Regions from separate parts of the Kitasatospora sp. NPDC032150 genome, predicted to be linked through region 2. Evidence: riboswitches for the same ligand, from Rfam matches in the RefSeq annotation. Region 2 holds a riboswitch; the other holds the start of a gene.

Region 1 (11,452 bases), on a different contig from region 2:
GCTGGTAGGCCGGCCCGAGGAAACCCCCCTGAGCGCAGCCGTGCACGCCGCAAACCTCCGCCGCCTCCCGGGAGTTGCCGGGCCGACGGGTGATTGCGTACGACCGCCGCTGAATGTATCCGGACAGGTGCCCTCTGCAACAGGCCCAACTTCCGGGAATTCCATCCGGAAGCTTTCGGATGCCACGGGATGAAAGCGGCAGACCATGCCTATTCCCGCCGGGCATAATGGACGAACAGTCGCAAATCGCCGGTGAATTTCTGACGTCGTCCTGACATCCTCTGCGGCGGACTGCCCAAGGTCCGCCTCAGCGGTCGGAAGAGCCCTGTGTGTGCGATCGGCCGTCAGGGCGCCGGGGGCGGGCCGGCCGCGGGCCGTGCTCCCGCGGTTGGCCGGCGGGATGCATGCCGGTATCAGCGCACTTTACCGCCCCTTCGGGCCACCCTTTTCCACCGGCGCGCCAAGAGCCGCCAACCGGCACGGAAATAGCCATTCCATGCCCGTCGACGGCTCCCGGCGTGCTAGTCCCGCGGTATCCGGGACGGGTGCCGGCCGGTCAGCAGCCGCCGGCCACCGCGGGGATGACAGAGACGCTGGCGCCGTCCTCGATCTCGGTCTCCAGGCCCTCCGCGAAGCGCACGTCGTCGTCGTTGACGTAGACGTTGACGAAGCGGCGCAGCTTGCCCGCGTCGTCCAGGATGCGGGCGGCGATGCCGGGGTGGTTGGCGTCCAGGTCGGCGATGACGGCGGCCAGGGTCGCGCCCTGGGCGGTCACCTCGGCGGCACCGCCGGTGTAGGTGCGCAGGATGGTGGGGATGCGGACGGAAGCGCTCATGGTGCGAAGCTCCTGGGTGCGGTGGTGTCTTGGGGCCGGGAGGGGACGGGCGGGCGTCAGGCGGACGCCAGGCCCGCGGCACGGAAGGAGTCCAGCGTCGGACGGATGGTGGCGGTCAGTCCGGCGTCGGCCACCGCGTCCAGGGTCTTCAGACCGTCACCGGTGTTGATCGCGACGGTCTCCTTCGACGGGTCCAGCCGACCGGTCTCGACCAGCTTCCTCAGCACGCCGACGGTCACCCCGCCCGCCGTCTCGGCGAAGACGCCCTCGGTCCGGGCCAGCAGCCTGATCGCGGCCACCACCTCGGCGTCGGTGACGTCCTCGACCGCGCCGCCGGTGCGGCGGGCGATGTCCAGCACGTACGGGCCGTCGGCCGGGTTGCCGATCGCCAGCGACTTGGCGATGGTGTCCGGCTTGACCGGGCGGATCACGTCGTGGCCCGCCTTGAAGGCCGCGGAGACCGGGGAGCAGCCCTCGGCCTGGGCGCCGAAGATCCGGTACGGCCGGTCCTCGACCAGGCCGAGCCCGATCAGCTCCTGCAGACCTTTGTCGATCTTGGTGAGCTGGGAGCCCGAAGCGACCGGGACGACGATCTGCTCCGGCAGCCGCCAGCCGAGCTGCTCGCAGATCTCGTACGCCAGGGTCTTGGATCCCTCGCCGTAGTACGGACGGAGGTTGACGTTGACGAAACCCCAGCCCGCACCGGCCGGGTCGCCGATCAGCTCGGAGCAGAACCGGTTCACATCGTCGTAGTTGCCCTCGATGCCGACCAGTTCGCCGCCGTAGACACCGGCCATCACGACCTTGCCCCGCTCCAGGTCGTGCGGGATGAACACGCAGGACCTGAACCCGGCCCTGGCCGCCGCCGCACCCACCGCGCCGGCCAGGTTGCCGGTCGAAGAGCACGACAGGGTGGTGAAGTTGAAGGCTCGTGCCGCCTCGATGGCACAGGCGACCACCCGGTCCTTGAAGGAGTGGGTCGGGTTCCCGGAGTCGTCCTTGATGTGCAGCTGCGCGCTGAAGCCGAGCTCGCGGCCCAGGTTGTCGGCCTTGACCAGCGGGGTCCAGCCGGGGTTCAGGTTGGGCTTGCCGGCCACGTCGGCCGGGACGGGCAGCAGCGGGGCGTAGCGCCAGATGCTGGCCGGGCCGGCCTCGATCCGCCGGCGCAACTCCTCGGCACTGTACGACCCGAAGTCGTAGGCGATCTCCAGCGGGCCGAAGCACTCCAGGCAGGCGAAGCTGGGACCGAGCGTGAAGCGGGTGCCGCACTCGCGGCAGGACAGTGCGGCGGCGGGGCCGAGGTCAACGGTCGCGACGGGTACACGGGTAGCGGTAGCCATGATGGCGAGGCCTCTCTCCTCATCTTCCCCGTGGTGCGGTCGCGCCACGGGCCGGAATTGGCACCTGTCCCGCCGGGGCCTGTGCGACAGCCGGACGAGAAGGTTGCCGGGACGTCGACGGGCCGTTCCCTCAGTCCCTCTGGATGAGCTCTGTGAAGTTGTGATCGCGCTGGTCACGCTGCTCGGCCGGCCCCGCGGTGCGAAGCCTCGGGCCGAGTTACGAAGACTGTAGCCGAAGGTGTCAAGCTCGAAGGGGAGCGTCCGACACGCGAGATGAACCCGACAGTTTCCGCCCGACCGCAAGGAGCGACACCGTGCCCGACCAGCCGACCCGCCGAGTCGAGGGGCGCGCCGATGCCGCAGTGCCGATCGGCGGCTCCGCCGCCCGCGACGGACGACGGACGGCGAACGAGCACCGGGGCGGAGCGCCCGGAGCCGAGCAGGCGATGACCGACCCCGAGGCCCTGCTGCCGGAGGTGGGGCGCTGGCTGCGCGAGCGCTCCTGGTCGGCCGCCGACCGTCCAGTCGAGGCCCTGCTGGCGGCCAAGCAGGCGGCGGGCCGGGCGGGAACGGTCAGCGTGGTGCTGCCCGCACTGGACGAGGAGCCGACGGTCGGCGAGATCGTCGGTGCGATCCGGCGCGAACTGATGGAGCGGCTTCCGCTGGTCGACGAGCTGGTGGTGGTCGACTCCGGCTCGGTGGACCGGACGGCCCAACTCGCCGCCGCCGCCGGTGCCCGGGTGGTGCACCGCGACGACCTGCTGCCCCGGATACCCGCCGTCCCGGGCAAGGGCGAGGTGCTCTGGCGCTCGCTGCTGGCCACCTCCGGCGAGATCGTCTGCTTCATCGACGCCGACCTGCGCGAGTTCGACCCGGTCTTCGTCTCCGGGATCATCGGGCCGCTGCTCACCGACCCCGGGATCCAGCTGGTCAAGGCGATGTACGACCGGCCGCTGGAGACCGCGGGTGCGGTGGTGCCGGCCGGCGGCGGACGGGTGACCGAGCTGGTCGCACGGCCGCTGCTCAACCTGCACTGGCCGCTGCTGGCCGGGTTCGTCCAGCCACTGGGCGGGGAGTACGCGGCACGGCGTTCGCTGCTGGAGCGGCTGCACTTCCCGACCGGGTACGGGGTCGAACTCGGCCTGCTGGTGGACGCCCTGGACGAGGTCGGCCTGGACGCCCTGGCCCAGGTGGACGTCGGCGTCCGGCACCACCGCCACCAGGACGGACAGGCCCTCGGCCGGATGGCGGCCACCATCTACCGCACCGCCTTGGAACGGCTGGAGCGCACCCACCGGCTCAAGGCCGCGGACGACCTGGTCCACCCCCATCTCACCCAGTTCACCCGCGACCCGCTCGCCCGCGGCTTCGCCTCCCACACCCACCCGGTCGCGGCGTTGGAGCGGCCCCCGATGCGGACGGTTCCGGAGTACACGGCGCGCCCCGCCGCCGGGTGAGGGTCCGCGCGGGGTCGCCGCCGCGGTGTGTCGCCCGGGGTGCGCGTGGTTTGCAACCGTTGCCGTCCGGCAAGGTTGAAGACGTGACTCCCCCTCTCGCGACGAGAGGGCATCCCACTTGGCCCCGTGGAACCTCATGACGGCCAAGCCCTGACCGCTGCCCGTGGGCAGGTCACTGACTGTACGGGTCCGCAGCGCTCCCATCCACCGCGCACCGGGAGCCCATCCCTTCGGATGAATCCGTGGCCCTGAGGAGAGGACTGATGGCCGACTTCGCGACCGAACGTTCGCATCCGACCGGCAGGGCACCGATCCTGGTGGCCTCGAACCGCGGCCCGGTGTCCTTCAGCATCGAGGCCGACGGCTCACTGACCCTGCGCAGAGGCGGCGGTGGCCTGGTCTCCGGTCTCTCCGCGATCGACGACCCGTCCTCCGTCTGGGTCTGCGCCGCGCTCGGCGACGCCGACCGCGCGGCGGTCCGCCGCTCCCCCGAGGGCAGGCTGGATCTGGGCGGCTTCGACGTCGGCGGCCAGGCCGTACGGATGCTCGACATCGACCCGGACACCTTCGACCGCGCCTACAACGGGATCGCCAACTCCAGCCTGTGGTTCGTCCACCACCTGCTGTACGACACCCCTTTCTCACCGCTCTTCGACGAGCGGTTCCACCGCGAGTGGGAGTCCTACGGCGCGTACAACGCCGCCTTCGCCGAGGCCCTGGCCGCCGAGGCGGCCCCGGGCGCGGCGGTGCTCGTCCAGGACTACCACCTCTCGCTCACCCCGGCCCTGCTCCGCGAGATGCGGCCCGACCTGCGCATCGGCCACTTCTCGCACACGCCGTGGGCCCCACCCGAGTACTACCGGATGCTGCCGGACGACGTCGCCGAGGCGGTGCTCACCGGCATCCTCGGGGCCGACCGGGCGGCGTTCCTGACGCTCCGCTGGGCGTTCGCCTTCGCCGACTGCTGCGAGGCTGTGCTCGGTGCGACGGTGGACCGGGACGCCCTCACCATCACCCTCGCCGGCCGCACCACCCGACTCGGCGTGCACAGTCTCGGCGCCGACGCCGACTTCCTCCGCTCCCGGTCCCACCAGCCGGACGTGGACGCCAGGTTGGCCGCGCTGCGCGAGTCGGTCGGCAGCTCGGCGGACGGGACACCGCGCCGGACGGTCGTCCGGGTGGACCGCACCGAGCTGAGCAAGAACATCGTCCGCGGCCTGCTCGCCTACCGGCACCTGCTGCGCACCCGCCCCGAGTGGCACGACCGGGTGGTGCACATCGCCTTCGCCTACCCCTCCCGCCACGACCTGCCCGAGTACCGGGAGTACACGGCGGCCGTCGAGCGAATCGCCCGGGAGATCAACGACGAGTTCGGTACGGAGCGTTGGCGCCCGCTGATCCTGCACGTCAACGACGACTTCCCGCGCTCGCTGGCCGCCTACCGGCTCGCCGACGTGGCCCTGGTCAACCCGATCAGGGACGGGATGAACCTGGTCGCCAAGGAGGTGCCGGTGGTCTCCGACGCGGGGTGCGCCCTGGTGCTCTCCCGCGAGGCCGGCGCTCACGCCGAACTCGCCGACGACGCCCTGGTGGTGAACCCGTACGACATCGTCGCCACCGCCGACGCCCTGCACCGGGGCCTGAACATGCCCGCCGGCGAACGCGCCGACCGCACCGAGCGGCTGGCCGACGCGGCCACCGCGCTCTCGCCCCAGCAGTGGTTCCTGGACCAACTCCGCGCGCTGGACTGACGGTTCCGCCACCGACGGGGCAGGGAGCGGGGCGCGGCTCGCCGGCGCCCCGCTCCGCCCGAGGCCTGTCGGTTCAGCCCGCCGATTCGATCCGGTCCGCCAACTCGGTGAGCAGCTCGGCCAGTCCGGCCGGTCCGGGTACCGAAAGGTCGGCCTGCTCCGCGAGTTCGCGCACCTGGGCCTCGCCCGCCACCGTCCCGCTGCTGCACACCAGCAGGCCGGGCAGCCCGTCCGCCCGGCGCTTCTCGACGGCCGCGTACGCCGGCAGATCACCCAGGTCGTCCCCGGCGTACAGCACCGCACCGACCCTCGGGCGCTCGGCCAGGAAGGCGGTCAGCGCCGCACCCTTGTCCACCCCGGGCGGGCGCAACTCCAGTACGTAGCGGCCGGGTTCGACGATCAGGCCGTGGTCGGCGGCGAGGTGGGCCAGCGGCTCGCGGAGCAGTTCGAGCGCGGCTTCGGGGGCGCCGGTACGACGGGTGTGCACGCCCAGCGCCCGCCCCTTGTCCTCCACCCAGGTGCCGGGGTGGGCGCCCGACCGCTCCAGCACGCCGGGCAGTTCGGCGCGGGCGGCGGCCACCCCGGGCGGCGGCTCGGCTGCGGTCAGCTCGCCCGTCTTCGCCTCCCAGCGTTCGGCGCCGTAGTGGCCCAGGACGGTGAGGTGTCCGAGGCCGGGGGCGGCCGGGAAGCCGCCGTACCGCGCGGCCACCTCCGCCGGCCGACCCGTCACCACCACCACCGCACCGACCAGTGGAGCCAGCCGGGAGAGCGCGGCCACCGCGTCGGGACGGGCGCGCGCCTGCTCGGGGTCGGGAACGATCGGGGCCAGCGTCCCGTCGAAGTCGAGCGCGATAACCGCCTCGGACGGGGCCGCCAGCAGGGCCGCCAGGCCCGCCCGGCCGACCGGGGTACTCGGTACGAACTGTTCGGTCCTACCCATGCACCGACCCTACCCAGCACAGGGGCGACTGAGCCTTCGAAGACGCGCGGAGCCGCGTGCGGCACCGGGCACCGGGCACCGATCCGAAAAGACCTGCCGGACCGGCCCTGGAGGCCGCGCGGACGGGGCCCGCGGCCTCTTAGCGTTCCGCCCGCTTGGCCTCCCGGATCCGGCGGAGCCGGTTGATCAGCACGGGGTCGTGCGCGAGTGCCTCCTCCCGGTCGAGCAGACCGTTGAGCAGCTGGTAGTACCGGGTGGCCGAGAGGTCGAGCTCCTCCCGGATGGCGCGTTCCTTGGCGCCCGCCGTGCGCCACTGCCGCGCCTCCAGCGCGAGCACCGCGAGTTCGCGTTCGCTCAGTCCGGACACCACGCCCACCTCCCTGCCGAGCCGGTACGAAGTGTCATTGTGCCCGGCCGCTCGGACACACCCTGTCACCCCCGCCGCACCCGCCGTCCGGCTAGCGTCGGGGCATGACCAACAGCTTCGCTCTGCACATCCCCGACGTCGAGCTCGAACCCGAGCCCCTCGACCCCGACCAGATCGTCTCCGGCACCCCGGAGGTCACCGGCAAGGTGCTCTGGGAGTCCGAGGACGGCCGCCGGCTGCGCGGGATCTGGCAGATCACCCCGGGCGTGGTGACCGACGTCGAGGCTGACGAGCTGTTCGTGGTGGTGAGCGGCCGCGCCACCATCGAGATCGAGGGCGGACCGACCCTGGAGGTCGGCCCCGGCGACTTCGCCGTCCTGCACGAAGGCGACCGCACCACCTGGACCGTCCATGAAACCCTGCGCAAGGCCTACTCGATCGATCTCGGAAACGGCTGACATCCCGTCACTTCCCTCCTCCTGGTGGACGAGGTCGAGCACGACGAGCCCTGGGCCCGCCAGATCGCCGTGAACCCCGACTTCGCCGGGTTCCGCCACCGCTCGGACCGCACGATCCCGCTGGTCGCGCTGGTCCGCGCCTGACGGCCGCACCCTTCGGTGCTGCCCGACTCCCGCGTGCGCCACGGGGGTTCAGGCCACGATCACCCGCACCCCGGCCTCGGCGAAGGCGGCGGACAGCTCGGGGGTGATGCCCCCGTCGGTGACCAGGGTGCCGATCCGGTCCACGCCGCAGATCCGGGCGAAGACCCGGCGGCCCAGCTTGGAGGAGTCGGCGGCCACCACCACCCGGCGGGCCCGTTCGGCGAGCAGCCGGTTGACGCTGGCCTCGCCCTCGTGGTGGGCGGTCGCGCCGTGCTCGGCGTCCAGCGCGTCCACGCCCAGCACCGCGACGTCCAGGGTGAGTTCGTTCAGCACCAGCCCGGCGAGCGGGCCGATCAGCTCGTACGACTGGGGGCGGGCGACACCGCCCGTCAGCACGATCTTCACGTGCGGACGGACCGTCAGCTCGTTGGCGATGTTCAGCGCGTTGGTCACGATGGTGACGCTCTGCCCCGGGCCGCTCTCCGGCCGTTCGGCCAGGTCGGGGCGGACGGCCAGCGCGCGGGCCACCTCGGTGGTGGTGGTCCCGCCGTTGAGGCCGACCACCTCGCCGGCCTCGATCAGTCCGGCCACCGCCGCACCGATCCGCTGCTTGGCGTCGGTGTTCCGGGCCGTCTTGTAGCGCAGCGGCAGGTCGTAGGAGACGTTGTGCGCCACCGCGCCGCCGCGGGTACGGGTGACCATCTGCTGGCGGGCGAGCTGGTCGAGGTCGCGCCGGATGGTGGCGGCGGAGACCTCCAGCGCGTCGGCGGCCTCCTCGACCTCCAACTTGCCGTGCTCGGCAAGCAGTTCCAGCAGGGCGTTCCACCGCTCGTACCTGGACACGCTGGGCCGCTCCTCCTGTACCGACGCACTCGATGCGACCGTCGCGAACAGCGCGGCCACTGCCGCGCGCCTATGCGCGAAGCCTGGACAGCTTCGCACACCAGCGCCGGTCCGGGCGTTGTCCGCGACCGGCCAACCCGCACACTGCCGGTCACACTCATTGCGCAGTCCTGCGCGAAAACGCTATAAATCAATCAGATTCACGCACACTGGTGCTCCATACACTCTCTGGCACTCTCTGGTGCACCCCAGCAGGACGCAGCAATGGACCTGAGCACTCCGAGGAGCTCGCACCCATGGCCTTGACTTCCCTGACCGGCGAGGAGCTCGCCAGCCAGCCCGCGAACTGGCGCCGCGCCGCCGCACTCGCCGCCGAGGTGTCCCCGGCCCTGCCGCGACGCGGCGAGCGGGTCGCGGTGACCGGCTGCGGCACCTCCTGGTTCATCGCCCAGGCGTACGCCGCCCTGCGGGAGGCCGGCGGGCACGGCGAGACGGACGCCCTGGCGGCTTCCGAGTTCCGGTACGGACGCGACTACGACCGGGTCCTGGCGATCAGCCGCTCGGGCACCACCACCGAGGTGCTGGACGTGCTCGGCCGGGTCGAGGCACCGACCTCGGCCGTCACCGCCGACCCCGACACCCCGATCTCCGGCGCCTGTGACCGGTTGCTGGTGCTGGACTTCGCCGACGAGCGCTCGGTGGTGCAGACCAGGTTCGCCACCACCGCACTGGCGCTGCTGCGCGCCCACCTGGAGCTGGAGGGCGCGCTCCCCGCAGGCGTCAAGAGCGTCCCGCAGGCCGCCGAGGACGCCGAGGACGCCATCGCCCGGCCGCTGCCCGAGGGCCTGCTCGGCGCCGAGCAGATCACCTTCCTCGGCCGGAACTGGACGTACGGGCTCGCCCAGGAGGCCGGGCTCAAGATGCGCGAGGCGGCCACCGCCTGGACCGAGGCGTACCCGGCGATGGAGTACCGGCACGGGCCGATCAGCATCGCCGCCCCCGGCCGGGCCGTCTGGTGCTTCGGCGAACTGCCGGACGGCCTGGCCGCGGACATCGCCCGCACCGGTGCCCTGCTGGTGGCCGACTCCGGCACCGCCGGCCTGGACCCGCTGGCCGACCTGGTCCGTGCCCAACGGCTGGCAGTCGCCCTGGCCGGGGCTCGCGGCCTGAACCCCGACGAGCCGCGGGCCCTGACCCGCTCGGTCGTCCTCGGCTAGAACCCCTCCGTCAGGAACTGCGCCCCGGCACGCCCCGCACGCTCCTGGACACCCGCCCGAGCCGTCCGTACAACAGGAAAAGGACGGCCGCCCAAGGCCGCAGCACCCGGCACACCTCCAATGGCGACAAAGCTCACCCCCGCTGGACCAGACCAATCCCGCAACTGGACTAGACCTCTCTGACCTGGCCAAGGGACACTGTCACCCGTGAAGCACGTCATCGCACTCGATGTGGGCGGCACCGGCATGAAGGCCGCGTTGCTCGCCCAGGACGGCTCGGTGCTGTTCGAAGCACGCCGGCCGACCGGGCGGGAGCACGGCACCGACGCCGTGGTCGCCGCCATCCTCGACTTCGCGGCCGACCTGGCCGACGAGGGCCGCAGCCGGTTCGGCCGGGCACCGCTCGCGGCGGGCGTCGCCATGCCGGGGACGATCGACGAGAAGAACGGGATCGCCGTCTTCTCCGCCAACCTCGGCTGGCGGGACCTGCCGATCCGCAAGCTGCTCGGCGAGCGCCTCGGCGGCCCGGACGGCGGGAGCCTGCCGATCGCCCTCGGCCACGACGTCCGCAGCGGCGGGCTGGCCGAGGGACGGCTCGGCGCCGGGCGCGGCGTGGACCGCTTCCTGTTCGTCGCGCTCGGCACCGGCATCGCCGGCGCCATCGGCATCGAGGGACGGATCGAGGCGGGCGCCCACGGCTACGGCGGGGAGATCGGCCATGTCGTGGTCCGCCCCGGCGGCCCGGCCTGCGGCTGCGGCGCCCGCGGCTGCCTGGAGACCCTGGCGTCGGCCTCGGCCGTCTCCCGGGCCTGGGCCGAGCGCTCCGGCGACCCGACCGCCGACGCCTCGGCCTGCGCGAGGGCCGTCGAAGCCGGGGACGAGCGGGCGATCGAGGTCTGGCAGACCGCGATCGACGCACTCGCTGACGGCATCGTGCTGGCACAGAGCCTGCTCGACCCGTCGACGGTGATCGTCGGCGGCGGTCTGGCGGAAGCCGGTGACACACTCTTCACACCTTTGCGCGCCGCGGTGGCCGACCGGCTGACCTTTCAGATGCTTCCGAAGGTCGTCCCGGCCATGCTGAGAGACACCGCCGCATCCCTGGGTGCAGGACTTCTCGCCTGGGATCTGCTCTCGGTGACTCCGCCCCCGACCGAGACCGGCGGCTTCCCCCTCGCCGCAGGACGAGGCACGGCCCAGCCCGAACCGCTGCCTACGGGCAGGTCACATAGCGTAGACGATGGAGTGACAGAGTGACTACTGAGCGTACGGTCATCGCCGGAGGCCGACTGGTCCTGCCCAGTAGCACCGTCGAGTACGGCCGCCTGGCCATCGAGGGTTCGCGGATCGCGGGCCTCGGTGGCGAGACCGTACCGGGCGACCTCGACCTGACCGGCTACACCGTCGTCCCGGGCTTCGTCGACCTGCACGTGCACGGCGGCGGCGGCGCCTCGTACGCCTCCGGGGTGGCCGAGGAGGCGCTGAAGGCCGCCCGGGCGCACCTGGAGCACGGCACCACCACGACCATGGCCTCCACCGTCACCGGCGAGATCGACGACCTCTGCCACCAGGCGGCGGTGCTCTCCGAGTTGGTCGAGGACGGCGTGCTCGCGGGCATCCACTTCGAGGGCCCGTTCATCTCCCCGGGCCGGTGCGGCGCCCACCGTCCCGACCTGCTGCGCGCCCCCGACCCGGCACTGGTGCGCAAGCTGGCGGACGCCGCGCGCGGCCAGGCGAGGATGTTCACCCTCGCCCCGGAGCTGCCGGGCGGCCTGGAGTCGGTCCGGATGCTCGCCGACCTCGGCATCATCGCGGCCGTCGGCCACACCGACTCCGACTACGCCAAGACGCTGGAGGCGATCGAGGCCGGCGCCACCGTCGCCACCCACCTGTTCAACGCGATGCCGGGCATCCAGCACCGCGCCCCGGGCCCGATCGTCGCCCTGCTGGAGGACGAACGGGTCACCGTCGAGCTGATCAACGACGGCGTCCACCTGCACCCCTCGGTGCTCGACCTCGCCTACGGCACGGCGGGCGCCGACCGGGTCGCGCTGATCACCGACGCGATGGGCGCGGCCGGGATGGGCGACGGGCTCTACC
Region 2 (11,452 bases):
AATTCCGGAAAATAGGTTTGACGCCAGACCCTAGTGAAGATGACGGATTCGCGCCACTCCCTCGCCGGTGCCAACCTCCAGTCCCCGCATGGAATTCACCGGTCCGTCACATATCGCCGGGAATGTCCGGAGCGTCGTAAACGCCGGACCCTGCGGGCAGCCGGAAGGACCGACCCCCAGGTCAGGACCGGGACAGCCGGTTCAGCAGCAGCACGGACGACACCGGGCGCGCCCCCGCCTTCCGAACCCCGTCGGCGATCTCCTTGTCGGCGGAGACCACCACCACCGGACGTCCCTTCGGCTCGGCCCGGACCAGACGCCGGATCAGCTCGTCCGCCGTCTCCCCGGTCCGGCTGAACCGCACCCGGACGCCGCGCGGGGGCGCCATTATCACCGGTACGTCGAGGTCCTGCCCGTCGAACACACAGGTGACCTCCGCCTGGGTCCGCTGCGCCAGCATCGCCAGCCCGCCGAGCAGCCGAATCCGCTGTTGCTCCAGCGGCAGCGTCGGGTAGCCGGTCTTGGTGACGTTGTAGCCGTCCACCACCAGGTGCACCTGAGGGATCGCCAGCAACTGGTCCAGCAGCGCCGGGTCGTCCTCCGCCAGCCCGCGCCGGGCCACGTCGTTGGGCGAGGCCGAGCCGGGCACCACCGCGTCCACCAGATCGGCCGGACGGATCTGCGAGACCGGCAGCGCCAGCTCGCGCTGCAACCCCTGCGCCGAGTGCAGCACGGTGTCCAGCAGCAGCCGCAGCCGCATGTCCTCGATGCTGCGCCCCTCCCTGGACGAGCGGCGACCGGCCTCAACGGCCGTCTCCAGCTCGGCGATCCGGTGCCGCAGCCGCCGCGCCTCACCCTCCGCCGCACTGCGCTCGGCGGCGGCGGCGGCCCTGACCGCATCCAGCTCCAGCTGCATCTTGCGCGTCTCGGCCTGCGCCCGCCGGGTGTCGCTCTCCAGGCTGCGCACCCGCTTGCGCAGCGACTCCGCCTCCCTGCGGACACCCTCCGCGTCGGCCCGCTGGCGGTCCAGATCAGCCCGCCCCTGGGCCCGTACCTCGGCCAGCTCCTCCTGGAGCTTCTCCACGACCCGGGCGGCCTCCGCCGCGGCCCCCTCGGCGCCCGCCCGCTCCACCTGTTCCCCGGCCTCGGCCACCAGCCTCGCCCAGCCCGCCGGCCGCAGCAGGTACGCGGCGGCGGCGACATCCATCGGGTCGGCGGCGCCGGGCACGCTCCCGGCCTCCAGCGCCTTGACCAGATCGGGCTGGCCCAGCCGAAGCCGGTCCGCTATCCGGAGCCGGAACAGCGGCTCGGACTCCAGGGCGGCGGCCAGTGCCGTGCCCGCGTACTTGGCCCGCCGGGCCGTGGTGAACCTCGCGTACTGGCGCAGCGAGCCGGGCACATCGGCCTGTGGCAGTCCGCCCAGTGCGTCTGCGGCGATTCCGACCACCCGGCGGCGCACCCCCTCGGGCAACGGCCGGTCCAGCTGCTCGGCCTCGGCGGGCTCGGTCTGCTCGGCCCCAGCGGGCCCGGCCTCGGCAGGTCCGGTCCGCTCGGTCTCGGCCGCAGCGGCCTCGGCGGCCTCGGCGGCCAGGGCCGCCGGTACCTCGACCGCCGCCGTCCCGGCCTCGGGACCGGGAGCGGCACCGGCCACCGGGACGGCGCCGGCCTGGTCCACAGCGGGCCCACGCCCCTGCGGCTCGGCCGGCCCCCTCGCTGTGTCCACCACGTCCTCGGCTCCGATCCTGCTCTGCGGGTCCCCTACGGCCCCTTGCCGCTGGCCCTCAAACCCACCGCTCTCTGCAATTGTCCCGTGTACCGTGCCCCTCCCGGGACCCCGTCACACACCGGGGGCGGCAGGCCCCGGCCCATGGGACAGCGGCCCCGCCCGGCCGCGCACAGGGCGCTCGATGCCGGGACGGGCCGTCCGGCGTCAGGCGTCCTTCTGCTCCTCGGCGCCGGGACGGGCCACCAGCTCGACCTGGTCCACGGCGTTGCACCAGCGGCAGCGCACCGACTCGATGGTCTCGGCCAGCACCTCGGTCTCCTCCACCTTGGACTCGCCCGCCAGGTCGAAGTGCAGGTACTCGACGACCTTCGCCGAGCGGGTCACGTCGAAGCGGGTCAGGTTGCCGCAGAGGGTGCAGCGCCAGCGGGTCTCGGCAGTGGGGGCGGCGATGCTCATCGGCGCGGTCCTCATCTCTCGTGAGCTCCCTCGGCTGTCGCCCAGGTCGGCTGCGGTGGCTGGTGCGGTACGGCGGCCCAAGCCTATTGCCTGCCCCTACCCGGCCCGCCACCGGTACGGACCTCCCCGGCTTCGCCCGGCGGCTAGCCCACACGCAGTACACCTCGGTGTCGTCCGGGACCACCCGAGGAATGCTCGTCTCCATGGCGACTCCCGTCCTCGACCACCTCGCCACCCAGGACGGCATCCCGCCCCCCAGAGCCCCGGTGGTCACCCTCGCCCTGATCGCGGCCAGCGCGGTGCTGCTGCTGGCCGGCCCCAGCCTCGGCCTCAGTCCGGGCTACGGCACCGGCCCGAGCCGGATCTGCGCCGAGCAGCGCTACGAGCAGCGCTGGGGCGCGGTGCCCGCCGAACTGGTCGCCAACCGCCCACTGACCGCCGCCCAGCTGGCCACCCTGCCGCCGGCCGTTCCCGGCTGCCTGCTCTCCCCCACCCCGGGCAAGATCCCCGCCCTCTCGGTGCTCACCTCCTTCTTCGTCCACGCCGGATGGCTGCACCTGCTCGGCAACATGCTCTTCCTCTTCGTCTTCGGCCCCGGCGTCGAGGAGCGCTTCGGCCGGTTCCGCTTCCTGCTCGGCTACCTCGCCGTCGGTGCGCTGGCCACCTACGGCTACGCGGCTGCCCAGGCGCACTCACCGGAGGCGGTGCGCGCGCTGGTCGGTGCCTCGGGCGCGATCTCCGGAGTACTCGGCACCTATCTGCGGCTCTACCCGAGGGCCCGGGTCACCGCGCTGGTGCCGCTGCTGTTCTTCCTGCCGCTGCGGTTCCCCGCCTGGCTGGTGCTCGGACTGTGGTTCGCGCTGCAGTGGTGGTCGGTGCACACGGGTGGCACCGAGGTCGCCTACCTGGTGCACGTGATCGGCTTCGCCACCGGCTACCTGGCCACCTGGGCAGTGACCCTGGCCCGCCCCGATACGCTGGCCCCCTCCCCACGGACAGGAGCCGACGAGTGATCACCGCGATCGTTCTCATCAAGACCAGCGTCGACCGGATCCCCGAGATCGCCGAGGCCATCGCCGCCCTCGAGGGCGTCAGCGAGGTGTACTCGGTGACCGGCGGCTACAACCTGGTGGCGATGGTGCGGGTGCGGCGGCACGACGATCTGGCCGCGGTGATCCCCGGCAAGCTCAACAAGGTCCCCGGAGTGCTGGACACCCAGACCCAGATCGCCTTCCGCACCTACTCCCAGCACGACCTGGAGGCCGCCTTCGCACTGGGCCTCGACGAGTAACCCGGCGCCGCCCCGCTACGCCCGCTCGCGCCGGGTGTCCGCCACGCAGCGCCCGCCCTCGCTCCGGTAGGTCCACCGCGCGCCGTCCGTGACCAGCTCGCGGACGGCCACCAGGAAGCGGTCCAGGTGCTCGTCGGGCGTCCCGGCGCCGAAGCTGACCCGGATCGCGTTCAGGCTGCGCTCGCCGGGCAGCGACGGCTCGGGGGCGCCGCACTCCGAGGGAGCCGCGTCCTCACCGCCGAGCAGCGTACGGACCAGCGGGTGCGCGCAGAACAGACCGTCCCGCACCCCGATCCCGTACTCGGCGGAGAGCACCGCCGCGAAGTGCGAGCTGTTCCAGCCCCGCACCACGAACGAGAGCACCCCCACCCGCGCGGAGTCCGCACCGAACAGGCTGAGCACCCTGACCTCGGGGATCTCGGCCAACCCGGCCTTGAGCCGCTCGACCAGTCGCTGCTCCCGGCCCTCCAGCGCGTCGAAGCCGGCCTCGGTCAGCGCCCGGCAGGCCGAGGCGATGGCGTAGGCGCCGATCACGTTGGGCGACCCCGCCTCGTGCCGGGCGGGCCCCCGGTGCCACTCGACGGCCACCGACCCGTCCGCCTCCCGGGCCACCGTACGGCTGGCGCCGCCGCCGGCCAGGTACGGCTCGGCCGCGTCCAGCCAGTCGCCGCGCCCGGCGAGCACGCCCGCGCCGAACGGGGCGTACAGCTTGTGGCCGGAGAAGGCGATCCAGTCGACATCCAGCTCGCGGACGGAGACCCGGTGGTGCGGGGCCAGCTGCGCGGCGTCCAGCACGACCCGGGCACCGTGCCGGTGGGCGACCTCGGTCAGCTCGGCGACCGGCCACAGCTCCCCGGTGACGTTCGAGGCACCGGTCACACAGAGCAGCCGCGGGCCTTCGGGGTGCTCGGCGAGCGCGGCGTCCAGCGCGGCGACCGCCTCGGCGTGCGAGCGCGGGGCGCGCAGGTAGCCGACCGTCAGGCCGTGGCGGCGCCACGGCAGCAGCGAGGCGTGGTGCTCGGTCTCGAAGGCGAAGACCCGGGTGCCCGCCGGAACCACCCCGGCCAGCAGGTTGAGCGAGTCGGTGGTGGAACGGGTGAACACCGTCTGGTCGCCCTCGCGCAGGTCCAGGAAGTCCGCGACGGTACGGCGGCTCTGTTCGAACAGGTCGGTGGACAGCTGCGAGAGGTATCCGGCGCCGCGGTGCACACTGCCGTAGTACGGGGCGTAGGCGGCGACGTCGTCCCAGACCCGCTGGAGCGCCGGGGCACTGGCCGCGTAGTCCAGCGCGGCGTACCCGACCTTCTCACCGCTGACCAGCGGGACCTGGACGTCGTGGCCGAGGACGGCGAGCGGGGCACAGCCCTCCGAAAGGGTGCCTGCCGTCGAAGGGGCGGCAGCGGGCGACTGGTGAGCGGACATGGGAACGCACTCCTCTGGGGCCGGGGACCCCGGGAATGCAGATACACCGGGCGTCCGCGCTTGCCGCGCGGACGGATCGCCACGCAGCCCGGTCCTCACCCAGGGCACCCCGCCACGGACGGAGGGTTGCCGGACAGCCAGCTGGGGCTTGACGCTGTCACTCATGACCTGCGCTGGACTTTAGGCCAGCCCCGAAGGACGGTCAAACGACATCCCACACTCCGGACGGCCCTCTCCGGCTCCGCAGAAGCGCAGGCCCCGGGCGCGCGCGAAACCGCGCCGAGCTGCGGCCGGGCCGGCCTTCCGGACCACCGGACCTGACGGGTCGGCGGGCCGCACCCGCCGGATGCGGGTGCGGCCCGCCACCTCCCGTGACGCGCGCCTCCCCCTCGGAGCCGGCGGGGCTACGCGCGTGCCGTCGCCTCGGCCCACCGCTTGAGGACGTCCTGCGCGGCACCCGAGTCGATGGCAGCCGCCGCCCGCTCCATCCCGGCCCGCAGCTGGTCGGCCAGCGGCGCGTCCGTCAGGTCCAGCGCCACCAGCGCGGCAGCGGTGTTGAGCAGGACGGCGTCCCGTGCCGGACCGCGCTCACCGCCCAGCACCCGGCGCGCGACACCGGCGTTGTACTCGGCGTCGGCACCGCGCAGCGCCTCGATGCCGACCGGCTCGATGCCGACCTCGCGCGGGTCGAAGGAGGTCTCGACGATCTGACCGTCCTTCACGATCCACACGTGCGAGGTGGTCGAGATGGTCAGCTCGTCCAGGCCGTCGTCACCCCGGAAGACCAGCGCGCGGGCGCCCCGCCGGGCCAGCACTCCCGCGATCAGCCCGGCCAGGCGGGTGTCGAAGCAGCCGATCGCGTGCGCGGTGACCCGGGCCGGGTTGGTGAGCGGCCCGAGGATGTTGAAGGCGGTCGGCACCCCGAGGTCGCGGCGGGCCGGGGCGGCGTGCCGCATCGCCGGGTGGAACTTGGCGGCGAAGCAGAACGTCAGGCCGACCTCCTCGGCCACCTCGGCCACCCGGCGGGTGCTGAGGTCGAGGCTGATGCCGAGCCGCTCCAGGACGTCGGAGGAACCGCTGGCGGAGGAGGCCGCCCGGTTGCCGTGCTTGACCACCTTCGCGCCGGCGGCCGCCGCCACGATCGCGGACATGGTGGAGATGTTGACGGTCTTGGCCCGGTCGCCGCCGGTACCGACGATGTCCACCGCGGGCCCGGGGATGTGCAGCGGCTCGGCGTGCGCGTACATCGACTCGACCAGACCGGTGATCTCGTCCACCGTCTCGCCCTTGGCCCGCAGCGCGACCATGAACCCTGCCACCTGCACCGGGGTCGCCTCACCGCTCATGATCCGGTCCATCGCCCAGACCGCGTCCGTCTGGGCGAGGTCGCTGCCCGACAACAGGGTGCTCAGGAGGTCCGGCCAGGTGCGGATCACCTGCGCGGGGTCGATACCGCCGTTCGCAGGGTTCACGTTCACCATGGCCGACTCCAGCTCTCGTGTTCACCGAAAGGAATGAAGCCAGCCTATCGACCGGGCGGGCACCCGTGCCGTTGTCTTCTCTTCTACCGAGACGCCCCGCTGAGACGCCCCGCCCCGGAGATCAGTGGCGGGTGGGCGTCCGCGCCTCGAGCCGGGCCCGGAGCAGTGCGGCGACCGCCCTAGCGAGTGCCACCGGGTCGACGGGCTGCGAGATCGCGGCGTCCGCCCGGCTCCAGGCCGCCAGCCAGGAGTCCTGCGGCCGGCCGATCAGCACCAGCACGGGCGGGCAGCCGTAGATCTCGTCCTTGATCTGCCGGGCGACCCCGAGCCCGCCGGCCGGGACGGCCTCGCCGTCCAGGATGCAGAGGTCGATCCCGCCGCGCTCCAGCGCCCGCAGCACCGCGGGCACCGTCGCGCACTCCAGATGACGCAGTTCCGGCAGATCGGCGGCGGGCCGCCGACCGAGCGCGAGAGTCACCTGCTCCCGGGTGTTGCGGTCGTCGCTGTAGACCAGAACGGTGAGCGTCTCGTCGGTCGTGTGCGCCATGGGGCCTGCTCCCGGGGGCTCGTCCTCTATAACGTCTGCTCCGACGAGTCCAGTGTGATCCGGACCACGTCTACTTCCGGATGCTACTCCCGCCCACCCCCCGGGGTGAGCCCCTGGCGCGATCTCGCTCAAGGCACCGCGCGCGGGCCTCACCCACCCGGAGGACGGGCCGTCACCCCGATATCGTCACATCACCCGGACGGTGGAGGCCCTAGCCCAGCCGGACCGGCTCGCGCGGTAGCGACACGCGGAGCACAGGAGTGCCGTCACCGGCCGGGCGGCCCCCGAACCGGCTCCGACCAGCCCGAAGAACCATTAGAAAACGGACATCACCGCACTCGGCCCACGACCGAACACCCCGCCGGAGCCCAACTGCGCATACCGCACGCACCGGACACTCCGAAGGGAGACCCCCGGCGTGAAGACGGAATAAGGGACCGACATAATGTCCGTCGTGGCGACAGCAACAGCAACAGAAACCGGACACGCGCACGGAGCGGTCAACAGGCCGAACCTCGTCAGCGTCGGAACCATCGTCTGGCTGAGCTCGGAGCTGATGTTCTTCGCGGCCCTGTTCGCGATGTACTTCACGCTCCGCTCGGTCAAGGGCGCAGAGTTCTGGACCGAGAAGGCGCACGCCCTCAACGTGCCCTTCTCCTCGGTGAACACCACGATCCTGGTGCTCTCCTCCCTCACCTGCCAGCTCGGCGTTTTCGCGGCCGAGCGCGGTGACGTGAAGAAGCTCCGCACGTGGTTCACCATCACCTTCGTGATGGGCGCGATCTTCATCGGCGGCCAGATCTTCGAGTACACCGAACTGGTCAAGAAGGACGGCCTCTCGCTGTCCTCCGACCCGTACGGCACGGTGTTCTACCTGACCACCGGCTTCCACGGCCTGCATGTGACGGGTGGTCTGATCGCCTTCCTGCTGGTCCTGGGACGGACCTACGCAGCCAAGCGGTTCACGCACGAGCAGGCCACCGCCGCGATCGTGGTGTCGTACTACTGGCACTTCGTCGACGTCGTGTGGATCGGCCTGTTCGCGACCATCTACCTGATCAAGTAACCAGCTGATCAGGTCGCTGGCCGCCGGTCGGAGACAGCGCTCGCCCGTCAGCGGGCCGTGCCGCTCCGACCTGAACGCGCGTCCCGAAGCCGGCCCAGAGCAGACCGCGCCGCCGGGCACGCCCACCAGCCGACGACCAGATCCTGACACCGGGGTTATTCCGTGAAAAAGCTCTCCGCACGACGGCGCCACCCACTGGCGGCGCTGGTCGTCCTACTTCTCGCCCTGGCGGCCACCGGGGGGCTGTACGCCGCGTTCGCCCCCGCCGAGAAGGCGCAGGCCGACACCTCGGCGCAGTCGCTCGCGATCGATGAGGGCAAGAAGCTCTTCGCCGTGGGCTGCTCCTCCTGCCACGGTCTGAACGGCCAGGGCTCCTCCGACGGCCCGAGCCTGGTCGGCGTCGGATCCGCCGCTGTCGACTTCCAGGTCGGCACCGGCCGCATGCCCGCGCAGCAGCCGGGTGCCCAGGTCCCGCGCAAGAAGGTCGTCTACAGCCAGGCCGAGATCGACCAGCTGGCCGCCTTCGTGGCCTCGCTCGGCCCCGGCCCGGTCGCCCCGACCAAGGACCAGTACTCGTCCACGGACCCGAAGGACGTGGCCAAGGGTGGCGAGCTGTTCCGCACCAACTGCGCCCAGTGTCACAACTTCGCCGGCCAGGGTGGCGCCCTGACCAAGGGTAAGTACGCCCCCTCGCTGGAGGGCGTCGACGCGAAGCACATCTACGAGGCCATGCAGACCGGCCCGCAGAACATGCCGTCGTTCCCCGACACCACCATGCCGGAGGAGCAGAAGAAGCAGATCGTGGCCTTCGTCCGCCACACCACCAATGAGGAGCCCAACCCCGGTGGTCTCGCCCTGGGCAGCCTCGGTCCGGTGACCGAGGGTCTGTTCGGCTGGATCTTCGGTCTCGGCGCCCTCATCGCGGTCGCGATCTGGGTCGCCGCCCACACCACCAAGGCCAAGAAGTCATGAGCCACGACATTCCTGAAGAGAAGCTGCCGGAGGCGCAGGACGCCTCCCACGGCCACGAGGTGGCCGAGCACGGCGACCCGTTCGCCGACCCGGGCCTGCCGGCCCACGAGCCCCGTCGTACCGACATCGACGAGCGGGCCGCCAAGCGCGCCGAGCGCCAGGTCTCGCTGATGTTCATCGTGTCGATGCTGGCCACGATCGGCTTCATCGCCTCGTACGTGATCTTCCCGATCGACAAGATCATCTACGTCTTCCCGCTGGGCCACATCAGCGCGCTGAACTTCGCGCTGGGTCTGACCCTGGGCGTGGCTCTGTTCTGCATCGGCGCGGGCGCGGTCCACTGGGCCCGCACCCTGATGTCGGACGTCGAGATGCCCGCCGAGCGCCACGCGATCGAGGCCGACGACGAGGTCCGCAACGACGTCATCGAGCAGTTCAAGACCGGCGCCGCGGAGTCCGGCTTCGGCCGCCGCAAGCTGCTGCGGAACACGCTCATCGGCTCGATGGCCCTGGTGCCGCTCTCCGGCGTCGTCCTGCTGCGCGATCTCGGCCCGCTGCCCGAGAAGAAGCTGGACCACACCAACTGGAACGAGGCCACACCGGCCAAGCCGATCCAGCTGATCAACATGAACACCAACCAGCCGATGAAGGCCGAGGACATCGTCGTCGGCTCGCTGACCTTCGCCAAGCCGGAGGGCCTGGAGGAGTCCGACGAGGACTTCCAGCAGCGCATCGCCAAGGACGCCCTGATGATCGTCCGGATCGCTCCGGAGGACATCAAGGACGCCAAGTCCCGCGAGCTCGGCTTCGAGGGCGTACTCGCCTACTCCAAGATCTGCACCCACGTCGGCTGCCCGATCAGCCTGTACGAGCAGCAGACCCACCACGCGCTCTGCCCCTGCCACCAGTCGACCTTCGACCTGGCGGACGGTGCGCGCGTGATCTTCGGCCCGGCCGGCCACCCGCTGCCGCAGCTGAAGATCACCACTGACGAGAAGGGCTTCCTGGTCGCCACCGGCGACTTCAGCAAGCCCGTCGGCCCGAGCTTCTGGGAGCGCTCATGAGTTCCGCGAGCAGCGTCAGCACCGACGCAAAGCCCAGCAGTGGCAGCACGCGTGCCAACCCCGCCAACAAGTGGGAAGCGGCAGCTGACTGGACGGACGGACGGCTGGGGATCTACTCCCTCGCCAAGGCCAACCTGCGCAAGATCTTCCCGGACCACTGGTCCTTCATGCTCGGTGAGATCTGCCTCTACAGCTTCGTGATCATCATCCTCACGGGTGTGTACCTGACGCTGTTCTTCAAGCCGAGCATGGCCGAGGTCGTCTACCACGGCCCGTACGCCCCGCTCGACGGCATCAAGATGTCCGAGGCCTACGCCTCGACCATGAACATCAGCTTCGAGGTCCGCGGTGGTCTGCTGATCCGTCAGATCCACCACTGGGCCGCGCTGGTGTTCGTCGCCGGCATGCTCGTGCACATGATGCGCGTCTTCTTCACCGGCGCGTTCCGCAAGCCGCGCGAGATCAACTGGGTCTTCGGCTTCCTGCTGCTGGTCCTCGGCATGTTCGACGGCTTCTTCGGCTACTCGCTGCCCGACGACCTGCTGTCCGGTACCGGTATCCGCTTCATGGAAGGCGCGATCCTCGCCGTCCCGCTGGTGGGTACCTACATCCAGATGTTCCTGTACGGCGGCGAGTTCCCCGGCACCGACATCATCCCGCGCTTCTTCACCATCCACGTGCTGCTCATCCCGGGCATCATGCTGGGCCTGCTGGTGGCGCACCTGATCCTGGTCTTCTACCACAAGCACACCCAGTGGGCGGGCCCGGGCAAGACCGAGAAGAACGTCGTCGGCATGCCGCTGATGCCGGTCTACATGGCCAAGGCCGGTGGCTTCTTCTTCCTGGTCTTCGGCATCATCGCCGCGATCTCCGCGATCGCGATGATCAACCCGATCTGGGCGTACGGTCCGTACCGCCCCGACCAGGTGTCGACCGACGCCCAGCCGGACTGGTACATGGGCTTCTCCGAGGGTCTGATCCGTGTCATGCCGGGCTGGGAGGTCCGGGCCTGGGGCCACACCCTGAACCTGGGTGTCTTCGTGCCGCTGATGATCTTCCCGCTGGTCCTGGTCGCCATCGCGGTCTACCCGTTCATCGAGGGCTGGGTCACCGGCGACAAGCGCGAGCACCACATCCTGGACCGCCCGCGCAACGCCCCGGTCCGTACCGCGCTCGGTGCGGCCTGGATCAGCGTCTACCTGGTCCTGCTGATCGGTGGTGGCAACGATCTGTTCGCCACGCACTTCCACCTGTCGCTCAACTCGATCACGTACTTCGTCCGGGTCGGCTTCTTCGTGGTGCCGGTCGTGGTCTTCTTCATCACCAAGCGCTGGTGCCTCGGTCTGCAGCGCCGCGACAAGGAGAAGGTGCTGCACGGTCGCGAGACCGGCGTCATCAAGCGCCTGCCGCACGGTGAGTTCATCGAG

Evidence for each region. A riboswitch is a leader RNA that binds a small molecule or an ion and turns the genes downstream of it on or off. The one in region 2 is predicted to bind S-adenosylmethionine.
Region 1: linked by a shared signal. The riboswitch ahead of thrC (threonine synthase) and the one ahead of ACZ5ON_RS00980 (aminotransferase class V-fold PLP-dependent enzyme) in region 2 are both predicted to bind S-adenosylmethionine.

What each region holds. Positions count from the first base shown of each region.
Region 1 is NZ_JBVIMH010000009.1:69,810-81,261, reverse strand. Features, by position in the region: gene ACZ5ON_RS13380 (ubiquitin-like small modifier protein 1) at 557-835, opposite strand; gene thrC (threonine synthase) at 892-2,175, opposite strand; SAM riboswitch class I at 2,192-2,325, opposite strand; gene ACZ5ON_RS13370 (glucosyl-3-phosphoglycerate synthase) at 2,640-3,632, shown strand; gene ACZ5ON_RS13365 (alpha,alpha-trehalose-phosphate synthase (UDP-forming)) at 3,896-5,383, shown strand; gene otsB (trehalose-phosphatase) at 5,457-6,323, opposite strand; gene ACZ5ON_RS13355 (DUF3263 domain-containing protein) at 6,463-6,690, opposite strand; gene ACZ5ON_RS13350 (cupin domain-containing protein) at 6,795-7,148, shown strand; gene ACZ5ON_RS13345 (DeoR/GlpR family DNA-binding transcription regulator) at 7,341-8,135, opposite strand; gene ACZ5ON_RS13340 (SIS domain-containing protein) at 8,432-9,352, shown strand; gene ACZ5ON_RS13335 (ROK family protein) at 9,560-10,609, shown strand; gene nagA (N-acetylglucosamine-6-phosphate deacetylase) at 10,606-11,452, shown strand, end outside.
Region 2 is NZ_JBVIMH010000001.1:217,867-229,318, reverse strand. Features, by position in the region: gene ACZ5ON_RS01000 (NYN domain-containing protein) at 182-1,591, opposite strand; gene ACZ5ON_RS00995 (hypothetical protein) at 1,931-2,182, opposite strand; gene ACZ5ON_RS00990 (rhomboid family intramembrane serine protease) at 2,386-3,195, shown strand; gene ACZ5ON_RS00985 (Lrp/AsnC family transcriptional regulator) at 3,192-3,473, shown strand; gene ACZ5ON_RS00980 (aminotransferase class V-fold PLP-dependent enzyme) at 3,489-4,895, opposite strand; SAM riboswitch class IV at 4,947-5,064, opposite strand; gene trpD (anthranilate phosphoribosyltransferase) at 5,300-6,376, opposite strand; gene ACZ5ON_RS00970 (hypothetical protein) at 6,498-6,923, opposite strand; gene ctaE (aa3-type cytochrome oxidase subunit III) at 7,369-7,989, shown strand; gene qcrC (cytochrome bc1 complex diheme cytochrome c subunit) at 8,152-8,961, shown strand; gene qcrA (cytochrome bc1 complex Rieske iron-sulfur subunit) at 8,958-10,025, shown strand; gene qcrB (cytochrome bc1 complex cytochrome b subunit) at 10,022-11,452, shown strand, end outside.